One region of the Enterobacter pseudoroggenkampii genome, then DNA from elsewhere that is predicted to be linked to it. Evidence: predicted binding sites of a transcription regulator. Region 1 holds the regulator's gene; the other holds the start of a gene.
The links. The regulator PhoB, encoded in region 1, activates phosphate uptake and scavenging genes when phosphate is short. The targets are predictions, from matches to a motif close to CTGTCATAAAACTGNCNNAT.

Region 1 (8,238 bases):
CGAGCGCATCCAGCGCGGTATCCAGCGTTTCACTGTCGAGCGTGCCGAACCCTTCATCCAGGAACAGGGAATCGATCCGCGTCTTATGACTCACCAGATCGGAAAGGGCCAGCGCCAGCGCCAGGCTGACCAGGAAGCTTTCACCGCCCGAGAGCGTACGGGTATCGCGAACCGCATCCGCCTGCCAGGTATCGACCACTTCCAGCTCCAGCGCGTCACTGGCCTTACGCTGCAGCAGATAACGCCCGTGCAGACGGTTAAGCTGCTGGTTTGCGAGCCAGACAAGATTGTCCAGCGTCAGTCCCTGGGCGAACTTACGGAACTTGTCGCCGGTGCTGGAGCCGATCAGCGCGTTCAGGTACCCCCAGTCGTCCGCCTGGCGCGCGGCCTCTTCAATTTGCTGCATCAACGCCAACTGGTGCTGACGGTTATCGCTGTCCTGCTTAAGCTGCTGACGGATCTCGCCCTGATGCGTGGTGTTCTCGCGCAGCCGCTGCGCCAGCTGCTGCAGCTGGCTTTGCAGCGTGGGGGCATCGGCGTCGAGCCCTTCCGGCCGCAGCGCCAGATGAGCCTGCAGCTGCTGGTTAGCCTGGCCGGAAAGGGCCGCGGCCTGCTGTATCTGGTTTTCCAGCGACTGTTTCAGCTGTTCAAGGTGGCGAATAGCGTCGTCATCCAACAGCGCGGCAAGGAACGCGTCCCGATCGGCAAAGCAGCTTGCCGAGAGCGCCGCGGTGAACTGCGTCTGCGACTGTTGCAGACGCTCTTGCTCCAGCGTCTCCTGCTGCTGTTGCGCGGTCAGCTGGCTCTGTAGCGACACGCACTCGTCGTGGATGTCGCGCCAGTTGTCAGGAATAACCGGTTCGGCGTCTGCGCTGTTCGTTGCCGGAAGCGCGTCGAGCAGCGGCTTCAGGGCGTTTATGCGTTCCTGAAGCACGCCGTGCTGCGTTTGCTTCTCCTGCCACTGCGAGAATTCCGCTTCGCGGGCGTGCAGCCAGGCGGCTTCATTACCGTCTTCAGGTACGTTGAGTGATAGCGAGAGCAGGGCGTGTTCCAGCGCCTGTCGCGCGGCCGTCAGCTGCTGCTGATACTGTCGCTCCTGCGCTTCCTGCTCGTTCAACTGGTTTTGCAGGGTCAGACGTTGGCTGAGCTGATAAAGCTGGCGCTCGTACTGTTCCTGCTCGTTCAGCCATGGCGCGATATCGTCCTGAATATTCAACGCTATATTCAGGGAAGCACAGGCCTCGATCCACTCTTTAGTGAGTGCTTGCTCTTCCTGAGAGAGCGTCTGAACTTCGTCTGTCTCGCGCTGGATCTGCTGAGTCAGGGCATTAACCTGTCCCAGCACCAGCAGGCCTTCCTCTTTAAGCGCGGCGACCTCTTTTTCCAGGGCATCACGGCGGCGCTGGTTATCCGTCAGCTCAAGCGACTGGTATTGCTCAACGGCGGGATGCTCGCTGGAGCCGCACAGCGGACAGGGTTTGCCGGCCTCAAGCCGGGCACGATAGCTTTCCAGGTCTTTAATCGTCGCTTCGCGTTCGCACAGGGCCTTCAGGTCCAGATAGTGCTGGTGTTTCTCTTTGTACTGCTGGCGGCGCAGCGTCAGCGTTTCATTGAGTTTATTTTGTTCGGCCTGCGCCTTCTGCACGCTTTCACCGCTCTGGCGCAGGCGCTTTTGCAGCGGCTGATAGCGGGCATGCAGCGACGTTAGCCGCTGGCGCAGCGTGCGTGACCGGGACTGCTGCTCCATGGCCGCGCTGACCTCATCCGCCGTCAGGGTCAGCGCATTTTCCGGCATCTCAGCCAGCCTGTTGCGTAATTCACTCATCCGCGCAGCAAGCGAGGCTAACTGCGTTTTATCGCGGTTAAGCTGCGAGAACTGGGCGCGCCAGCCGGCAATCTCCTGTCCCAGCAGCCGATAGCGATCGTGCTCCGCCAGCCACTGCGCCAGCGCCGTCAGTTCGGTCTGAAGCTGTTCGTGGTTACGCAGGGCGGCATTGCGGATACGTGAACGCAGCGCGGTTCTGGCTTGTAAGCGAGTATTTACTTCGATAATTCGCTGCTGCGTCTGTGCCAGACGCGCGGTTTGCTCCTGCTGATGTTCCCAGAGCGGTCGAAGCTGGGCGGCGGGCAGAGCAAGCTGGAGCTTTGCCAGCTCTGGCGCAGCGTTCGTCAGCGCCTGTTGCGCCTGCTGCTGCGTCGCGGTGACGCGCTGTTGCTCGCGCACGAGCTCATCATGACGCGTAAGCCACTGAAAATCTTTCTGCTGGCTTTGCTGCTGAACCAGCAGGGTTTTCTCTTCGTCAGTAAGTGCCTGCAAACTTTGCTGTAACTGCTGCTGCTGTTCTTCGCTCAACAGAACGACGCCCGCCGCCTGCGCCTCGCACTTTTCAAGCACGCTGCGGGCGGCTTTATGTTTTTCAAACACCATGGCGGAAATCTGGCCGTAGATCTCGGTGCCGGTCAGCTCTTCCAGCAGCTCGGCACGATCGCTCGGTTTGGCATTAAGGAAGGCGGCAAACTGCCCCTGTGACAGCAGCATCGAGCGGGTAAAGCGCCCGTAGTCCAGCCCGGTAAGCGCGGCGGTTTGCTCCAGCTTATCCGACACTTTGTCGGCCAGGATTTTGCCATCTTCACAGCGCGCCAGCTCCACGCGCGGTGCCTGCAGGTTCCCGTCCGGCTGGTTGCGCGCCCGGTTCTGGCTCCAGAAGGCGCGATAGGCGGTGCCTTTTACCTCGAACTCCACTTCTGCCAGGCATTCGGCGGTGTCGCGCGTCATCAGATCATTTTGCGCCTGAGAGACCTTCTGCAGTCGCGGCGTTTCGTGATAAAGCGCCAGACAGATGGCGTCGAGCAGGGTAGTTTTTCCTGCCCCGGTCGCGCCGGTGATGGCAAACAGCCCGTTGCTGGCAAACGGCTCCTCGGTAAAGTCAATTTTCCACTCGCCCTTGAGTGAGTTGAGATTTTTCAGGCGCAGGCTCAAAATTTTCATGCGTTTTCTTCCTCATCATTGAGCGCATGCAGGGTACGGCTGAACAGTTCGCTGAGTCTTGCGCGCTTCGCGTCGTCAATCTCTTCCTGCGAGAGCCTGCGTTCAAACACCTCTTCAACCCGCAGTTCACTGAGCGTTTCACGTTGAGCGCTTAACAGAATTTTCTCGCGCTGCTCGCGGCTGCGGCGGACCAGTAAGACTTCGACGGGCAAATCCTCCGTCAGCGCCTGAATTTTGCGCTGCATATCGTGCAGGTAGTCATCGGTGGTGATTTCGATATCCAGCCAGACGGGGGGATCTTGTTCGACACCGCGCCACTGTTCCAGCTGGGCGGTGATGGCATCGAGATCGCCTTTCAGCACCGCCAGCGGCTGGGTGACCGGTACTTCCAGCGTCTCGACGGCGCGGAGTTTTCCCTCGCTGAAGCTCACCAGATGCACGGATTTGGCTTTCCCTGTTTCGTCAAAGCTGAGCGAAATAGGGGAGCCGCAGTAGCGGATGTGCTCGCTGCCGCCAATAACCTGCGCGCGGTGAATGTGTCCGAGCGCAATGTAGTCGGCTGGCGGGAAGTTCTGCGCCGGAAAGGCATCCAGCGTACCGATATAGATGTCACGCACGGCGTCACTTTTACTGGCCCCGACGGTGGTGAGATGCCCGGTTGCAATCACCGGAATAGGCTGTTCACCCCGCAGGGCACAGGCTTCGGCGTGCTGCTGGCGGTAATAGTCGGTGATGGCCTGTAACAGATGTTGCTGCTTTTCTGCACCCGACAGCCCTGCCTGGCTTTGCACGATGTCCCGCGGACGTAAAAACGGTATCGGACACAGCACAGCCCCCGGCGAGCCGTCGCGTTTATTCAGGATCTGCGGGGCGTGCCCGGCGCTGGCGACCACGGTGGTATTGAGAAATGCCAGGATATCGCGGGATTCATTGAGCGTGGCGACGGAATCATGGTTGCCGGCGACAATCACCAGGTGACAGCCGGTTTGCTGCAGATTCACCACGAAGCGGTTATACAGTTCACGCGCATAGCTGGGGGGCGAGCCGGTATCAAAGATGTCACCCGCCACAATAATCGCGTCCACCTCGTGCGTCCGGGCCGTTTCCAGCAGCCAGTTCAGGAACGCTTCATGTTCAGCCGCACGGCTTTTGCTGTAAAAATTTTGACCCAGATGCCAGTCCGAGGTGTGAAGTATGCGCATAGCTGATCCGTGGCAAAAAAGAGAAAGCAGGATTATAAACGTTCAGAGAAGGGAAAATAACCGCTGTAATAAAACAACGGTTTGCCCGTTATCGTGGTACTGTTTTTCATAAATCTGTCATAAATCTGACGCATAATGGCGCCGAATTACAAACTTGTAACTTAAATAAGATAAGACAGGGCAAAGTATGGCGAGACGTATTCTGGTCGTAGAAGATGAAGCTCCAATTCGTGAAATGGTGTGCTTCGTGCTCGAGCAAAACGGTTTCCAGCCGGTTGAAGCGGAAGATTATGACAGCGCAGTGAACCAGCTGAATGAACCCTGGCCCGATCTGATTCTGCTGGACTGGATGTTGCCTGGCGGCTCCGGACTGCAGTTTATCAAACACCTGAAGCGTGAAGCGCTGACCCGCGACATCCCGGTTGTGATGCTTACGGCGCGCGGAGAAGAAGAGGATCGCGTGCGCGGTCTTGAGACCGGCGCGGACGATTACATTACCAAACCGTTCTCCCCTAAAGAGCTGGTCGCCCGCATTAAAGCCGTGATGCGCCGTATTTCGCCGATGGCGGTGGAAGAGGTGATTGAGATGCAGGGGCTGAGCCTTGATCCCACCTCACACCGCGTGATGACCGGTGAAAATCCCCTCGACATGGGGCCTACCGAATTTAAACTCCTGCACTTCTTTATGACCCACCCGGAACGCGTGTACAGCCGCGAGCAGTTGCTGAATAACGTCTGGGGAACTAACGTGTATGTCGAAGACCGGACGGTTGACGTACATATTCGCCGCCTGCGAAAAGCACTGGAACTGAGCGGCCACGATCGCATGGTGCAGACGGTCCGCGGCACGGGTTATCGTTTTTCTACCCGTTTCTGAACAATGACAGGAGTGTGACGCGTGCTGGAACGTCTGTCATGGAAAAGGCTCGTCTTTGAACTGATCTTATGCTGTATTCCGGCCTTCCTTCTTGGGGCCTTTCTTGGACACCTGCCGTGGTTTCTGCTGGCGTCGGTCACCGGGCTGCTGATCTGGCATTTCTGGAACCTGCTGCGCCTCTCCTGGTGGCTGTGGGTTGACCGAAGTATGACGCCGCCGCCGGGAAGCGGCAGCTGGGAGCCGCTGCTGTACGGTCTGCATCAGATGCAGATGCGTAATAAAAAGCGTCGCCGCGAGCTGGGAAGCCTGATTAAGCGTTTCCGCAGCGGTGCAGAGTCGCTGCCGGATGCCGTGATTCTGACAACCGAAGAAGGGACGATCTTCTGGTGTAACGGCCTGGCGCAACAGCTGCTGGGCCTGCGCTGGCCGGATGACAACGGTCAAAATATCCTCAACCTTCTGCGCTATCCCGAGTTTACGCTGTACCTGAAAAAGCGTGATTTTACCCGTCCGCACAATCTGAAGCTCAATAATGGTCGCCATCTGGAGATCCGCGTGATGCCCTACAGCGATAAGCAGTGGCTGATGGTGGCGCGCGATGTTACCCAAATGCACCAGCTGGAAGGGGCGCGTCGCAACTTCTTCGCCAACGTCAGTCACGAACTGCGAACCCCGTTGACCGTGCTGCAGGGCTACCTGGAAATGATGCAGGAGCAAACGCTGGAAGGCGCGCCGCGTGAAAAAGCGCTGCACACCATGCGCGAGCAAACGCACCGGATGGAAGGGCTGGTGAAGCAGCTGCTGACGCTCTCGAAGATTGAAGCGGCGCCAACGCTGGCACTAAATGACACCATTGATGTCCCGATGATGCTGCGGGTCGTGGAGCGTGAAGCGCAGACGTTAAGCCACAAAAAGCATCACCTGACCTTTGAGGTCGACAATACGCTGAAGGTGCTGGGCAGCGAAGATGAACTGCGTAGCGCTATTTCCAACCTGGTGTATAACGCGGTGAATCATACGCCTGAGGGGACAAATATCGTGGTGCGCTGGCACCATGCCCCAACGGGGGCGGAGTTTAGCGTGGAAGACAATGGGCCGGGGATCGCGCCGGAGCATATTCCGCGTCTGACCGAGCGCTTTTACCGTGTGGATAAAGCGCGATCCCGGCAGACGGGCGGAAGCGGCCTGGGGCTGGCAATTGTGAAACACGCGGTGAATCACCATGAAAGCCGTCTCGATATTCAGAGTACGCTGGGTAAAGGAACCCGTTTCAGTTTCGTTATTCCGGAACGATTAATTGCCAAAAAGATCGCCTGACGGCAGGCGTGTCATTTTACCTTTCCACGGGTCAGCCATCGCTGGCCCGTTTGCTTTGCAGTCAAGCGAAACGCGGATGAATTTTATACGGCTGTCTGTTTTTTGTTCGCATGATTAGCCATGGGTTTTTCTTATAAACAGCGTATTATTCTAACGTGTATTTTCATACTGGCATATTGTTCTGGTTTTGCGATCCCACCTTGCCTTTAAACGTTATAAGCGTTTAAATTGCGCCCCAGATACTGTCAGACCGACTGTATTTGCGTGGTAAATCGAAAAACTATTCTTCTCCACGCCAGGACGGGAGCATTTCCCGCTGAAATTGAGCAAATTTTCGGCTGTATCGTCCCGTCAGGGATATCGAAAATCTCAATGTTTTCAACACCACATCCACAGGCAGTAAGGTTTTATGACCCATCACTTAAAATCGCGTGACATCATCGCGCTGGGCTTTATGACATTTGCGCTGTTCGTTGGCGCAGGCAACATCATTTTCCCTCCAATGGTTGGCCTACAGGCGGGTGAACACGTCTGGACCGCCGCGTTTGGTTTCCTGATTACTGCCGTGGGTCTGCCGGTTCTCACCGTCGTCGCGCTGGCGAAAGTCGGTGGCGGTGTGGATAGCCTTAGCACCCCGATTGGTAAAGTGGCGGGCGTTCTGCTGGCAACCGTCTGCTATCTGGCCGTTGGCCCGCTGTTTGCGACCCCGCGTACGGCCACCGTTTCCTTCGAAGTGGGTATTGCTCCTCTGACCGGTGACGGCGCGATGCCGCTGTTTATCTACAGCCTGATCTACTTCGCGATCGTGATTCTGGTTTCCCTCTATCCGGGCAAACTGCTGGATACCGTGGGTAACTTCCTGGCTCCGCTGAAAATTGTGGCGCTGATTGTTCTGGCGGTAGCGGCCATCGTCTGGCCAGCGGGCCCGATTAGCGATGCGATGGACGCCTATAAAAACGCCGCGTTCTCTAACGGCTTTGTGAACGGCTACCTGACGATGGATACGCTGGGCGCCATGGTGTTTGGTATCGTTATCGTTAACGCCGCGCGTTCCCGCGGTGTGACCGAAGCGCGCCTGCTGACCCGCTATACCATCTGGGCTGGCCTGATGGCCGGTGTGGGTCTGACGCTGCTGTATCTGGCGCTGTTCCGTCTGGGCTCCGACAGCGCCATGCTGGTCGATCAGAACGCCAACGGTGCGGCTATCCTGCACGCCTACGTTCAGCACACCTTCGGCGGTGCGGGCAGTATGCTGCTGGCGGCACTCATCTTCCTGGCCTGTCTGGTCACCGCGGTTGGCCTGACCTGCGCCTGCGCAGAGTTCTTTGCACAGTATCTGCCGCTCTCTTACCGCACCCTGGTGTTTATCCTCGGCATCTTCTCTATGGCGGTGTCAAACCTCGGTCTGAGCCACCTGATTCAGGTCTCTATTCCGGTGCTGACGGCGATTTATCCGCCGTGCATCGTGCTGGTGGTGTTGAGCTTTACTCGCCCGTGGTGGAACAACTCTTCACGAATTATTGCGCCAGCCATGTTTATCAGCCTGATTTTTGGTATCCTTGACGGGATTAAAGCATCAGCTTTCGCGCACATACTGCCGGCATGGACACAGCGTCTGCCGCTGTCCGAGCAGGGTCTGGCCTGGCTGATGCCTACCGTTGTTGCACTGGTTCTGGCCATTATCTGGGACCGTGCTGCAGGGCGTCAGGTCGCATCGAACGCCCATTGATCAACGGCAACAAACTGTTTAACCACGGGGCTTAAGGCCCCGTGGTTTTTTGTTTTTTTCGTGTTGAATGGCAAGATTTAAATGGAAAGCACTAACAAACTTAAACGTGGATTGAGCACGCGCC
Region 2 (8,238 bases), on a different contig from region 1:
TATACCACGTCAGCGAACCGTCTGGCAGCGCTTCATTAAGAACCTTCCGGATATACCCAACTTTACGTCCACAGCCAGTCATGTTGACTACCCTTAATACCCTAAGCGGTAAAACAAGGAGATTCGACATGGCTTATCAGACAGTAAATCCTGCCACTAACCAGCTCATCAAAGAATACCCCTCACATACCGACGCGGATATTGAAGCGGCCCTGAAGGCGGCCGATGCGCTTTACCATTCGGACTGGGCGAAAGGCGACATCAGCCAGCGCCTGCCGGTGCTGCATAAGCTTGCCGACCTGATCGACGAGCGCATCGAGGATCTGGCGAAAATCGCCAGCCAGGAGATGGGTAAGCTCATCGAACAGAGCCGCGGCGAGGTGAAGCTGTGCGCGCAGATCGCCCGCTATTACGCCGACAATGCGAAGCAGTTCCTGGCCCCGGTGAAGTACGACTCTGAGCTTGGGGAAGCGTGGGTGGAGCATCACCCCATCGGCGTGCTGATGGCCGTTGAGCCGTGGAACTTCCCGTATTATCAGCTGATGCGCGTCCTGGCGCCGAACCTGGCGGCGGGCAACCCGGTGATCGCCAAGCATGCCAGCATTGTGCCGCACTGCGCTGAGACCTTTGCCCATCTGGTGCGCGAGGCGGGCGCACCAGAAGGGGCGTGGACCAACCTGTTTATTTCGTCCGAGCAGGTGGCGAACATCATTGCCGACGATCGCGTGCAGGGCGCCGCATTAACCGGCTCCGAAAAAGCCGGCAGCGTGGTGGCCGCACAAGCGGCGAAGCACATTAAGAAATCCACGCTGGAGCTGGGCGGTAACGACGTCTTCGTGGTGCTGGACGATGCGGACCTGGACAAAGCCGTGAAGATTGGTGTGAATGCGCGCCTCAACAACGCCGGGCAGGTCTGCACCGCGGCGAAGCGCTTTATCCTGCATGAAAAGATTGCGGATGCTTTCCTGAGCAAATTCACCGAAGCGTTTAAGCAGGTGAAGATTGGCGATCCGCTGGACGAAAGCACCACGCTGGGGCCGCTGTCGTCGAAAGATGCGCTTGAAACACTGACCAAACAGGTTAACGAGGCGGTGAAAAGCGGCGCCACGCTGCACTATGGCGGCAAGCCGGTGCAGCGCGACGGGAGTTTCTTCGAGCCGACGATCCTGACGAACATCTCGCGCGACAACCCGGCGTACTTCGAAGAGTTCTTCGGCCCGGTGGCGCAGATATACGTGGTGAAAAACGACGACGAGGCGGTCGCGCTGGCGAACGACTCCCACTACGGCCTGGGCGGGGCGGTATTCAGCCAGGATATCGAGCGCGCGAAGAAAATGGCGTCCCGGATCGAGACCGGGATGGTGTACATCAACTGGCTTACCGATACCGCGCCAGAGCTGCCGTTCGGCGGCGTGAAGCGCTCCGGTTACGGACGCGAGCTGTCGGATCTGGGGATCAAAGAGTTTGTGAACCAGAAGCTGGTGGTGGTGCGTAAGTAAGAGGTCATAAAAAAACCTGCCAGCCGGCAGGTTTTTTTAAGGGGATTATTGCACTTCGATCTTGTCCCAGCCGCTTTTAAACATGCAGCTGTCAACCAGCGTATCCCGGCGATATTCATTCGCGTCTTCAACCGTGTAGCTCGTGGAAATATCCTTTTTCTTTTTCGATTTGTCCGTTTTTTCCGAGCTCGAACCGGTCACCACGTTATCCGGGGGAAGGTCGATCAGTGCCTGCGCTTCGCATTCCGTGAGCTTTTTATTCATTTCCACGTCGCTGACGCCCGGTTTCACCCATTTGTACTGGACGCAGCCGGTGAGCATCAGCGTGAGGCTCAGAACGCAAAGCGCGGTCATGCGGTGTTTCATCAGAAGGTGACTCCACCGCCAACATATGCGCCGTCAATAAGCGTATGGTTCGGACGACCGTCTTTGCCATCAACGCTCACGTGGCGGTAGCCCACTTTCAGGGTCACCGGCGCGATCGGCGTCCAGCTTACGCCGCCGTTGGCTTCCACGTAGTTTTTCACGCTGTTGTTCAGCCCTTCTGGCGCCACGTAGCCTTCACCGTACACGTGGATGCTGTCGGTCAGGGCTACGTTTACGCCGCCACCGATTGGGAACGCCACGCCGTTATCGCCTTTTTTCGGGCCGATGTAGATAGCTTTCGCACCTGCGTTCAGCATCACCGGGCCCACTTCCAGGTTGTAGCCTGCGCCCACGCCGCCGGTCTGGGTACCGTCATCGGTGTTTTTAAGCCAGTTGCTTTCGGCATACAGACCGGATGAGGATTTACCCATTTCGAGGTTGAGGTTGGTAAAGTTTTTACCCTGCTCAATGCTGCCGCCCATTGCCAGAGCGGAACCCGAGAGGGCGGTCAGAGCAGAAAGAAGAAGGATATTCAGTTTTTTCATGTTTTATGCCTCGTCATTAAATTCATCTGGGGGCACCTTAACAAGCGATGTTTATGACTGCAAATGTGATAAAAATCGCTGTTTTATGCTGATATTGTTAAGTTTTTTATAGAAGTTGTTGCAATGCTGTTTGATCGCCGGGGTGTCAACGGGTGATGTTTTGGTGTTTAGGAACCGTTTAATTTTTTGACTAAACATAAACTGAACGAAGAAGGGATAGTGATTAGAGGTGAATTAATTGAGTTTCTAATAATTTCCAAAAATATTTCAGTTGTCACACAATACAACACAACCTTACATTTCCGGGCAATGAATATACGTTCACTCGCCCATGCCGGTTGCCTTTCCATGTCATTTTTCTGACACGTTTATTCTTTACGTTGTTGGCTTCACTAACTGGATGCTAACAATATGAAAAGAAAAATTATTCCTGTGCTTATCGGTTGTGCGCTCTCTTTCTCTGGCCTGGCGGCACAACCTACCGCTGAGCGCTATGTCGTTAGCTTCCCTGACGGCTCCCATGTGAAATACAGCGGCGCGTTTGCCGATGCGTTCCCGAACGGGCTCCCGGTGGGGATTGGCTCTGGCCTGCTGTTTACGGGCAAGCAGGGCGATGCCCTGACGTTTGCGACCGTGACCGATCGCGGTCCCAACGCCGATGCGCCAAAAATGGGTAAAAACGAAGCCAAAATTTTTGTCACGCCAGATTTCGCGCCGCTGCTGATGACCATCCGCGTTCAGAACGGCAAAGCGGAGGCGGTTGATGCCCGCCCGCTGCATGACGATAAAGGCGAGATTAACGGTCTGCCGCTGCAAAGCGGCGTGATTGGCTCCACCAATGAAGTGGCCTTCAGCGATACCTTAAAGACGCTCAAGGGTGACAACCGCGGACTGGATACGGAAGGCATCACGCCGGACGGCAAAGGCGGCTACTGGCTGTGCGACGAGTACGGCCCGTTCCTGATTAACGTCGACAGCAAAGGCAAGATCCTGGTGATCCACGGGCCGCAGGCCGCGGAAGGCGAAAAATCCATCGCGGGCGGTCTGCCAAACATCATCAAATGGCGCCAGCCCAACCGGGGCTTTGAAGGCCTGACCCGAATGCCGGACGGGCGGATTATCGCCGCCGTGCAAAGCACGCTGGACATCGACGGTAAAAGCAAAAAGCAGGCGCTGTTCACCCGACTGGTGAGCTTCGACCCGGCGACCGGCAAAACCGCGATGTACGGTTACCCCATCGACAGCGCGGCCTACGATAAAAACAGCGACGCCAAAATCGGCGACATCGTGGCGCTCGATAATCAGCACATCCTGCTGATTGAGCAGGGAAGCGATAAAAACGACGGGATGCGTAACCTGATTTACAAGGTGGATCTCAGCAAGGCGAGCGATCTTTCCGCCTTTGACAAGCCGGGCGAGTACCCGGAGTTTGATGATGAGAAAACCCTGGCGCAGCGCGGGATTACCCTTGGAGCAAAAACGCAGGTGGTCGATTTGCGCGCGCTGGGCTGGCAGCAGGAGAAGGCCGAAGGGCTGGCGCTTATCGACAGCAAAACGCTTGCGGTGGCGAACGATAACGACTTTGGCGTGAAGGTGGCGATGCAAAACCCGGTCGAGGGCAAAAAGCTCAAGGATTATCGGGTGAACGCGGAAGGCAAGCTGACGCTGGATGATAAGCCGGTGGAAACCACGCTCAGCGTGAAGCCGCTGAAGAAGCCGGAGTCCGACAGCGAGCTGTGGATTGTGACGCTGCCGGAGGCGGTGAAATAAGTTTTCTACTTACCCTCTCCCCACAGACTGAGGAATCTCCAGTAATTTTTTTTACTGAAAGCGACGAGAGTAGTTACAAAAATGACGGGCTTATAGCGACGACCTGGTCCGGCTGTAAATCGCTGAGTCGTTTCCTGCAGGCCGGGGCGAGGCGCAGGGATGCGCCGAGAAGGCGGGCTTTACAGGGATGTTACCTCCGCCCTCTCCCTCAAGGGAGAGGGGGCCGTCTGTGCAGGCAATATTTTGTGGGGATCCCTCAGCCCCACAGAGGAGAGGGGATGCATGGCGGCTATTTCTTCAGACCCGCAAACGCCGCCCGAATCTCCTCTTCCGGCAGCTGTATACCAATAAACACCATCACGCTGCGCGGTACTTCATCGCCCCACGGTCTGTCCCAGTCGGCGCTGTACAGGCGCTGAACGCCCTGGAACAGCAGGCGGTTGGGTTCGCCGTCAATCCACAGCATCCCTTTGTAGCGCAGCAGCTTGTCGGCAAACGACAGCAGCAGGTTCTCCATCACGCGCGAAACCTCGCTGATGTCCACCGGGTAGTCCAGTTCCACCACAATCGACGCCACGTCGTTTTGCTTGTCTCCCATAAAGTGGAAGCGCGGTTTTGCGGTGACGTTCTCCTCCAGCATAAAGCCGTTGGTGTTGAACAGCTGAGACAGGTCGATATCGCCGTGCGTCACCGTGTAAATCGGCGCGCGGGAGTTGATGCGCGTCAGGCGCTCGCGAAGCTTAACGCTTTCGCCCGCCACGTCGGTTTTGGTCAGCAGGATGCGGTCGGCGTAGCCCACCTGAGACTGGGCGATGGTGAACTGATTCATCTGCTCATCGGCGTGGACCGCATCGACCAGGGCAATGACGCCGTCCAGCAGATAGCGCTGGCAAAGGATCTCATGAGAGAAAAAGGTCTGAATAATCGGGCCGGGGTCGGCCATGCCGGTGCACTCGATCACCAGGCGGTCAAAGTCGATTTCACCGCGATCGCGGCTGTCGAGCAGGTCCAGCAGGGCGTCTTCCAGCTCGTTAGAGCGGGTGCAGCAGATACAGCCGTTGGTCAGGGTTTTGATCTGCGTGGCGCGATCGCCAATCAGCTGGTCGTCTACGGAGGCTTCGCCAAATTCGTTTTCGATGACGGCGATTTTAAAGCCGTGCTGTTCATTCAGGATGTGGCGCAGCAGGGTGGTTTTACCGGCGCCGAGGAAACCGGTCAGCAGGGTAACGGCAATCGGGGTCATGGTCTCTCCTTTAGCAGCAGCGGACGCCGCCTTCTCCACTTCCGCCGTAGCGCGCTTCCTGACGCTCGCGGAAGAATTCGGTGTAGGTCATGTACGGCTTATCCGGATGGTTGGTCTTCATATGCTCAACGTAGTTGTCATAGTCCGGAATGCCAATCAGCATTTTCGCCGCCTGACCGAGGTATTTTTTTGCTTCGCCTAAGTTACCAAACATAACCTGTCCTGATAAGAAAAAGCCCGGTGGCGCGCAGCGATCCGGGCCTACAGTTACATGCTGGATTAATGGTGTGAAGAGGTCTTCACGCCGCCTTCCGGCACCGGCACGTACGGGGTTTCTTTATCCGTACGGCCTTCAGCGTTACGCACTTTCAACCAGGTTTTGATGCCGTAGAAGATAATGCTGTACACCACCACCAGGAACAGAATGCTCAGACCCGCGTTGGTGTAGTTGTTCACCACGATATGGTTCATGTTGGCAATCTGTTGCGCGGTCAGATCCGCGCCGCCTGCGGCAATCTTCTCTTTGTACTGGTTAGCCATGAAGAAGAAGCCTTCCAGCTGCGGGTTGGCGCTGAACAGCTTCAGGCCAAGCGCCCAGGTGGTGCAGAGCAGCAGCCACAGCGCAGGAACCACGGTGACCCAGATGTATTTAGTGCGCTTCATCTTCACCAGTACCACGGTACCGAGCACCAGCGCCACGGCAGCCAGCATCTGGTTAGAGATACCGAACAGCGGCCACAGGCTCTTCACGCCGCCCAGTGGGTCGACAACGCCCTGATACAGCAGGTAGCCCCACAGGCCGACGCAGCCCGCCGTACCCAGGATGCCCGCTACCAGAGAGTCGGTTTTCTTCAGGAACGGCACGAAGTTACCGAGCAAATCCTGCAGCATGAAGCGGCCCGCACGGGTACCGGCGTCCAGCGCGGTCAGGATGAACAGCGCTTCGAACAGAATACCGAAGTGGTACCAGAAGCCCATGTCCGCCCACGGCAGCACTTTGTGGAACACGTGTGCGATACCGACAGCCAGTGTAGGAGCGCCACCTGCGCGGTTCAGCACGGACGGTTCGCCGATGTCTTTCGCGGTCTGCATGATCTGCTCAGGCGAAATCACGAAGCCCCAGGAGCTGACGGTCGCCGCCGCGTGTGCGCTGGCGTCTTTCAGCTGCGCCATAATCAGCGCCGCGTTGTCACCGCCCATCTCGTGCAGGTTTGGCATGGTGATGCCGAGACCCGCCGGCGGGGTGTTCATCGCGAAGTACAGACCCGGTTCGATGATGGACGCGGCAACCAGCGCCATGATCGCCACGAAGGACTCCATCAGCATCGCGCCGTAGCCGATCAGACGCGCGTCTTTCTCGTTCGCCAGCAGCTTAGGCGTAGTACCGGAGGAGATCAGGGCGTGGAAGCCGGAGACCGCACCGCAGGCAATGGTGATGAACAGGAACGGGAACAGGGCGCCTTTCCACAGCGGGCCGGTACCGTCGATGTACTGCGTTACCGCAGGCATTTTCAGATCCGGGTTGATCAGCAGGATGCCGATCGCCAGACCGACGATAACGCCGATTTTCAGGAAGGTCGCCAGGTAGTCGCGCGGGGCCAGAATCAGCCAGACCGGCAGCAGCGCGGAGATAAACGCATAGCCAATCAGCGCGAAGGTAATGGTGGTGTCCTTGAAGGTCAGCGCCGGACCCCAGTACGGGTCGTGCGCAATCACGCCGCCGAAGTAGATGGAGGCCACCAGCAGCACGATACCAATCACCGACACCTCACCCACGCGTCCCGGACGCAGGAAGCGCATGTAGATACCCATGAACAGCGCAATCGGCACGGTTGAGCAGACGGTGAAGACACCCCACGGGCTTTCGGCCAGCGCTTTCACCACGATCAGGGCCAGCACCGCGAGGATGATGATCATAATCAGGAAGCAGCCGAACAGGGCGATAGTCCCCGGCACGCGGCCCATCTCTTCTTTGACCATCTCACCCAGAGAGGCGCCGTTACGGCGAGAAGAGATAAACAGCACCATAAAGTCTTGCACCGCACCCGCCAGCACCACGCCGGCGAGCAGCCACAGGGTACCCGGCAGGTAGCCCATCTGCGCGGCCAGCACCGGGCCCACCAGCGGGCCTGCACCGGCGATAGCGGCAAAGTGGTGACCAAACAGCACGTAGCGGTTGGTTGGCACGTAGTTCAGGCCGTCATTGTTAATGACCGCCGGAGTGGCGCGCGTCGGGTCGAGCTTCATAACCTTCTGCGCGATGTACAAGCTGTAGTAGCGATAAGCAACAAGATAGACGGAAACGGACGCGACCACGATCCACAGGGCGCTTACGTGTTCGCCCCGGCGTAATGCGACAACCGCCAGACAAAAAGCGCCGAGGATCCCGAGTAAGGCCCAGGGCACGTGCTTAAGTAGTTTTTTAGTATCCATAGTAAGACCTGGTTTTTTATGTAAAGAAAAAAGGGTCAGGGTTCGTTGTGAGGAGGTATTGATTAATGCTGGAGCGATCGTGCCAGATCCTCGCGCGTGTAAAGGAAGGTAAATGAATGAGTGGTTGAAAGTGACAGGTGAGCGGTCAAAGGCGGCGACGAGCGGTTCCGGCTCGCCGCCAGGGGGCGAAATTATGTGATTGAGATCACTTGATTATTCGGGTTGCGCTCCACCGCCAGATAGTGCTCCAGCGTTCCGAGCAGTTTTTCCTTCAGCCAGTTCGGCTCCAGAATCTGAATATGAGGCAGCCAGTAGAACAGCAGTGGCAGGATCTGGTTCTCGTGGGCCGCCTGGCAGCGCAGCGTGACGCCGCCCTGTTGCT

Region 2: the regulator PhoB is predicted to act here: its motif matches at 2,757-2,776, upstream of OTG14_RS14510 (esterase-like activity of phytase family protein).

The regions. Positions count from the first base shown of each region.
Region 1 covers NZ_JAPMLV010000001.1:89,642-97,879, forward strand. Annotated here, with positions in the region: gene sbcC (exonuclease subunit SbcC) at 1-2,989, opposite strand, end outside; gene sbcD (exonuclease subunit SbcD) at 2,986-4,191, opposite strand; gene phoB (phosphate response regulator transcription factor PhoB) at 4,379-5,068, shown strand; gene phoR (phosphate regulon sensor histidine kinase PhoR) at 5,090-6,385, shown strand; gene brnQ (branched-chain amino acid transporter carrier protein BrnQ) at 6,795-8,114, shown strand; gene proY (proline-specific permease ProY) at 8,196-8,238, shown strand, end outside.
Region 2 covers NZ_JAPMLV010000002.1:270,340-278,577, reverse strand. Annotated here, with positions in the region: gene OTG14_RS14525 (NAD-dependent succinate-semialdehyde dehydrogenase) at 129-1,499, shown strand; gene OTG14_RS14520 (hypothetical protein) at 1,545-1,865, opposite strand; gene OTG14_RS14515 (YfaZ family outer membrane protein) at 1,865-2,410, opposite strand; gene OTG14_RS14510 (esterase-like activity of phytase family protein) at 2,822-4,180, shown strand; gene yjiA (GTPase) at 4,470-5,423, opposite strand; gene OTG14_RS14500 (YbdD/YjiX family protein) at 5,434-5,637, opposite strand; gene OTG14_RS14495 (carbon starvation CstA family protein) at 5,703-7,856, opposite strand; gene OTG14_RS14490 (helix-turn-helix transcriptional regulator) at 8,048-8,238, opposite strand, start outside.